DNA from 3 places in the Flammeovirga sp. MY04 genome. Region 2 is predicted to be linked to each of the others. Evidence: riboswitches for the same ligand, from Rfam matches in the RefSeq annotation. Region 2 holds a riboswitch; each other region holds the start of a gene.
What was found. Region 2 has a riboswitch for cobalamin ahead of MY04_RS27290 (InlB B-repeat-containing protein). Riboswitches for the same ligand answer to the same signal wherever they lie in the genome.

Region 1: linked by a shared signal. The riboswitch ahead of MY04_RS03730 (ABC transporter substrate-binding protein) and the one ahead of MY04_RS27290 (InlB B-repeat-containing protein) in region 2 are both predicted to bind cobalamin.
Region 3: linked by a shared signal. The riboswitch ahead of nrdD (anaerobic ribonucleoside-triphosphate reductase) and the one ahead of MY04_RS27290 (InlB B-repeat-containing protein) in region 2 are both predicted to bind cobalamin.

Annotation. Positions count from the first base shown of each region.
Region 1 covers NZ_CP003560.2:947,848-950,057, reverse strand. The annotation lists gene MY04_RS03735 (carboxypeptidase-like regulatory domain-containing protein) at 1-588, shown strand, start outside; cobalamin riboswitch at 745-918, shown strand; gene MY04_RS03730 (ABC transporter substrate-binding protein) at 939-2,093, shown strand; gene MY04_RS03725 (TonB-dependent receptor) at 2,093-2,210, shown strand, end outside.
Region 2 covers NZ_CP003561.2:2,048,390-2,050,599, reverse strand. The annotation lists gene MY04_RS27295 (hypothetical protein) at 220-804, opposite strand; cobalamin riboswitch at 988-1,164, shown strand; gene MY04_RS27290 (InlB B-repeat-containing protein) at 1,266-2,210, shown strand, end outside.
Region 3 covers NZ_CP003560.2:2,790,689-2,792,898, forward strand. The annotation lists gene MY04_RS11310 (hypothetical protein) at 1-682, shown strand, start outside; cobalamin riboswitch at 848-1,103, shown strand; gene nrdD (anaerobic ribonucleoside-triphosphate reductase) at 1,213-2,210, shown strand, end outside.

The sequences.
Region 1 (2,210 bases), on a different replicon from region 2:
CAAGAAAAAGTATTGTTCGAGTACTTATCAAAATACCACTATTACAATGATACTTTGAGTAATGCTAAATTCAATCAATCCGTTGAAGTGTTTAAAAACACCTATCCTACATCCTCTCAAATTAAAGAATTAACCGGGCTAGCCAACAGAAGAAAAGGGTTCAAAGAAATAGATTTTCCAAAAGACATCTTGGTAACTGATGTTCATGATGAGGAATATTCTAAAAATTTTGATAATGGTACTTATGTGATAAACCTATTTGTAAGTTGGTGTGGCTTCTGTAGAAAAGGACTTCATGAAGATTTCCCTCCTATCATGGAAAGGTATAAAAATTCTGATATAAAATTTGTGTATTTATTCTGTGATCAATCTGATATAAAATGGAAAGAGGAGGTAAATAAACTACCCATTACCGAGCAAGTTCAATATTATAGGGTGACGGATCATAGTATCTCTCAACTAAGAAATACGTTAAATGTACAAGGTTACCCCACTCAGTTTATTGTGAAAGATGGCGTTATTATTAAAAGAATAACTGGTTTAAAACCACTCATTTTAGAAAAAGAATTGAACAATTTAGTTCATTAATACAAGTTTTAATAGGCCTTCTTAAATAATCGACATACTAATTATTTAAGAAGGCTTTTTTCATTTTCAAAATCATAATGTTCCACATCAATAGACCACAAAATTAAATTTACAAATGATCACAATCACTTAATAAGTGATACTTTGGAATTGTTTTATAACTTTTCTTCATCCATATTTGCATCAACAAAAGGGAATTTGGTGAGAATCCAAAACAGTCCCCGCTACTGTAACTTTTCCTATTTATTTAGGTTTTTGCAATACCACTGGGCAACCGGGAAGGTTCGAAATAAAAAGAAGTCAGGATATCTTTTGTTGTAGAATTATTCTTCGGGTGAAAAGTGAAAACAATGAAACGTCTTTTAAATGTACTCCTCATTTTAGGAGCATTATCCACAGTTTTATTTAGCTGTGAATCTCATACAAACAAAACTTCAAAGGAAACTTATCAAAGTTTTACTGCAACTCCTCTGCAAGTAAAATACGCTAAAACTTTCTCTCTTGACTATAAAGGTGATTACAAAGTTTTACATCTAATCAATCCTTTCAACGACAAAAAGACCTCTTATGTATTATTGCAAAAGGGTCAATCATTACCAACTGGTTTTACTCAAAACCAAGTAATTCGTATTCCTATTTCAAACATGATCACTACCACTACATCACAAACAACGATGATGGAAGAGTTGGGTGCATTAGATGCAATTAGAGGTTATGTTGATTCAACTTATATGTACAGTCAGGCTATTGTTGATCGAATGGCTGAAGGTAAAATTATAACAGTTGGGTATGACATTACTGATAATGCAGAAAAGATTCTTATGTCTAATGCAGACCTTGTAATGGTTGTGGGAAATTCTTCTGTAACTGCTCAATCTTTTCCTGTGATTAGAAAAGCAGGTATTCCAATTTTGTCGAACACTGATTGGCAAGAAAATGACTTATTAGGACGAGCTGAATGGGTAAAACTATTTGGAGCATTATTAAATAAAGAAAAGCAAGCTGATGCTTTATTTACAAGCATCGAATTAAAATATAACGATTTAGTAAAATTAGCGAAGCAATCGGATTCACAACCAAAAGTAATTACTGGTTTTCCTTACAAGGGAATGTGGTCTGTACCTGGAGGAAGTTCCTATTTGGCAAAAGCATTAGAACAAACACATGTTTCTTATCCTTGGAGTAATACAGATGAAACTGGAAGTATACAATTAGATTTGGAAGCTGTATTTGCTAAAGGTAAAAATGCTGACTTTTGGGTGAATGCAGGAACAACTGACAACCTACAGCAAATTTTAAATAAAGATTCACGTTATGGGCAATTCGATGCATTTAAAAATCGAATGGTCTTCAACCATAATAAACGAACAAGAGGTGGAATGGCTAGTGATTATTGGGCTACAGGTAACCTTCATCCTGAAATCGTTTTAGCAGACTTAATAAAGATATTTCATCCGGATTTGTTACCGGATCACGAACTCTATTTCTATCAGAAATTACAATAATGATTAAGAGGATTATCACATTAGTGTTTCTCTTTGCTCATGTTTCTCTTTTTGCTCAGGATGAATATCAACTTCCTGATCGTGAATTAAATGAAGTGGAAATTACAGCAAAGACCA
Region 2 (2,210 bases):
ACTATACATAAGATCAATTTTTATAGACACTTTTTAATTAAAACTAGACAAAATTGTATTTTATGAGGTCTGAGGAAGGTTTTTTATGATGTATTACTTAACAAGTATTCTTAAACGTTTAAACGCTTTTTTTTATAATTATTCAGTAAAAAAGACCTAAAAGTCAGATCTTTTGATCTACTTTCAGGTCTAATAATATGGATAAAGAATAAATATTTTTTAGAATAAAGTGCTTATTTCATCACTTTCTTTTGCAATAACTTCTTGACCTAAAGTTGCAGGTTGTTCCATTCGAGGAGCAATCATTAATTGGGCATGCCATAGATGACCAATATTGTTTTTATGAATACCTTGACAAGAAATGGTCAATTCATTTTTATTGTCTACTACAGGTTTAATTTCTTTGTAAGCCAACCATTGTTCATCATTTTCTTTGATCATGGTCCAATCCGGATTTTGATAGAAGGATGCACCTATAATATTTAAGTTATTTTGGATGACTTCAATGTCTTCATTTTCAATAGTAATGACCAATTTTACAAGACTTTCTTTATGATCATAAACCGGTTTTATTGTAGCAGGTTTCTCTAAAAACTGAATCTCATAAAACCCATTATCAATAGGTTTTGCATCCATTTTTGATATTAATGTTTGATTTACTTCTTGAAAGGACATTCCCATTTCAAGACCATTAAATAAGTTGATTTTTTTAGTGCTCGAAGTACTTAAATTCGAATTGTCAGTTTGTGCACTTGCAAAATTGGCAACAAGAAAAAAAGCAATTAAATAAATTAGCTTTTTCATGATGAGATATTTTTTAATTTTTATTTTAGATTTTTTAACGTGATTTTATAGTCAAAAAGTTGAGATAATTAGGTTTTGTTAAATTTTTTAGATTTTAAAAAATGTATGGAATCGTATTACAAAATGATAATCAAAAATTCTTTTTAGTAATGATTCCTATCACTTTTATTAGTAAAGATAACTCTCACCTTTGCTGTGCATTGGTTCCGAAAGGAATAAAAGGGAATCTGGTGAAAGACCAGAACTGTACCCGCAACTGTAAATGCTCATAATGCTTGAATTAAAAAGCCATTGTTTTAATGAGAAGGCAATTCAAGAAAAGAGCAAAGTCAGGAGACCTACCAAGCAAATATATTTTGATGAAACTTCGGGAGTTAAGTATCATATGTTTTCCTATGCATGGGTAAAATATCTATTCATTCCTGAAAGTTCATCGCTTAGATTTTAAAACTAAATTAAAGATGAACAAACAACTCCTATTTAAAAAATCGATTTATTTCGTATTATCCTTACTCTTTTTGGTAGGCTGTAATTCTGCAGACGATACAACATTAGCCGTTCATACCGTATCTTTTGATACCGATGGAGGTAACAAAATTGAAAATCAAGAAGTATTTCATGGCGAAAAAGTGACACAACCTACACAGCCTGAGAAAGTAGGACACGAATTTTTATCATGGACTTTAAATGAAGAAGACTACGATTTTGAGCAAGCTGTAGAAAGTGATATCACATTAAAAGCCACTTGGGAAGAGTTAGAAGTAACTTACAAAGCAACATTTCAATTTGATAATGGAGCTGAGGACAGTGTGGTAACTGTTTTAGAAGACGGCACTTTAGAAGAACCTAAACACCCGATCAAAGAAGGATATCTTTTCCAGTTCTGGTCAGTAGATGGTGCAGCTTTTGATTTTAAAACTCCAATCACTTCAGACATCACTTTAGTCGCTGTTTACGAAGAAGTAATCAACCAATTTGTAGTTACTTTCGATGCCGATAATGGAGATCAATTGGTGCAAGTTACTGTTGATGAAAACGAATTAGTAGCAGAACCTACAGATACTCCAATAAAAGAAGGATACGAATTTTTAGGTTGGTATGTAGGTGATACAGCTTTTGATTTTAATACTCCAATTACTGCAGATATTACCATTGTAGCTAAATGGGAATTAGGAGCAGGAGAGACCACTGTTGATTATGCCACAATGTCTCAAGCAGATTTCCAAGCAATGAATAACGGTGACCACGCTACAGTAAAAGCTCAACTAAACCGCCTTGGTAGAGGTTGGGCATGGGGAACAGAAGTTTTTCTAATTGATGAAGAAGGTAATAGTACAAAAGATCTTTACAGTTCTTCTAACTATGGATGTTTTACTTTCCCATTAGTTTTTGCAGCAGGAGATCCA
Region 3 (2,210 bases), on a different replicon from region 2:
TCTATTTGCATCAAATCCTAAAGCTTTACAATATAAGGCTTCGAGCTTTGTGGAATACATCACTTTAAAATCACAAGTTAATAAAGCGGGTTCTGATGAAGCGAGAAGAGCGATTATGCAGCAACACATTCGTGATGAAATGCACAAAAAAATATTCAAATATGCGATCTATTATGCACACCTTGATATTCAAGAACAACTTTTTAGTGACTCATCTAGAGAATTGATTTATATCTTTGGTGCTAAAGGATCACATCCTAAATTCAAGCAGTTAACTGAACTTCAAGAAACTTTAGCGGATAGATTCAAAAAACTTTACTCTTTCTCTAAGAAGAAGAAAACGACAATGGACCAAGTGATGGAAACAATTGATGAGTCAATTCCACTGTGGGAGGAACTAATTGCTGAAGCAAACTATGAGGACAAAAAAGCTAAAGTAAATGGCGAAATTGCTGATGGTTTAAAATTAAACCTTGCATTAGCTTACACAATGAAAAGAGATTTTGATAAAGCTTTAGAGATTATGAATACTATCGAGAAAGCAAAAGAAAATCCAAATGGCTTAAACGGTATTATGGCGGGTTCTTTTAAAGGTCAAGCAAAGTCATTAAGAAGACTTCTTGAAAGAATTCAAATCGATCCTTCTAAAGTAAGCGTTACTACAGGTCAAGAAGCGAACTAATTCAGTTCAATTAATCTTATATAAGAATTTTAGGCTGTCATATAATAAATGTGACAGCCTTTTTATTTTACAATAAATTATCCCGTTAAACCATCGATTTTCAGCATCTTATAAATTCCTAAAATATTTTAGTGATTGTCATCAATGCTTTTTAAATCAGGTGTTTGCAAATTGAAAGTGCATGGTGCCAAAATGGAATAATAGGGAATCTAGTGAGAATCTAGAACTATGCTCGTAGCTGTATAGCACTCGTTGTCATCACTTAATTTAATAGCTAATTCAATACTTTTAGCTCTCTTAATTTAACTGATAAAAATTGATACTCCATTGCTGTTCCGCTTGATCAGATGTATCAAGTATAAAGTGAGAAGGACAATTTTTAGAGTCAAGTCAGAAGACCTACCAAGCAAATGAAGCCACCGACATCGAGTTAATGTCTAAGTTTTCAGCGTCCACCAAATTATTTGATGTACGTTACTGCACTTCCTACAATAGCGCCTTGTGTTTTGTTTCAAAAAAATTCAAAAGACATGGTCATCACTCAAGACAGTAAATTGCTGAAATTCGCCAATGAAGCAATTAACCTTACTAATGTAGAAAACGAAAACGCCAACATGCCTGAAGGTGTTTTTACTGCAAAACTTACCCGTATGTCGGGTGAAATCTCCAAGGAATACACAAAAGCCTACTTACTTCCCGAAAAGCATTTAAAGATGCATGAAGAAGGATGGATCTATATCCACGACTTCAGTTCTTATGCTGTAGGTATGCAAAACTGTATGTTTATTGATGTTGGAGAAATTCTTAGCAAACCCATTCATACAACGAATGGCACTATGCGTCCTCCTAAAAGTATTCGCTCTGCTTTACAAGTCACTGCTGTTGTTTTACAATGTCAGAGTAACGCTCAGTTTGGTGGTATCGCTATCAATGCCTTCGATTTCCATATGGCAAAGTTCATTAAACTCAGTTTCTATAAACATATGGAAACAGCTATTAAGTTTAATGTACCCGATCCTGATACATTTGCTTGGGACCAAGTAAAAGAAGAAACTAAACAAGCTTGCGAAGCTTTTCTTCATAACCTAAATCACTTAGAAAGCCGAGCAGGTAACCAACTACCGTTTGTATCGATTAATTACGGATGTGATACATCTAGAGAAGGTCGTTTGTTTATCGAATGCATGCTAAATGCCACAATGGATGGTATTGGAGAAAAAAGAACCACTCCAATTTTCCCTATTCAGATTTGGCAATACAGAAAGGAAGAAGGTAAAATTTTAAACGAGGATCTTTTCCAATTAGCTAACGAGTGTTCGATAAAAAGAGTCTATCCTAACTATGTCAACACCCATCAAGAGGTATATGACATTTTGGATAAAAACGGAAAAATTGTTCCAGATTTAATCCCTGCCACTATGGGGTGTCGTACACGTTTAGGAAAAAATCTACATGGCTATAACGGAAAATCGGGTAGAGGAAACCTATCTCCTGTAACCATGAACCTTCCTAAATATGCAATGGAAAC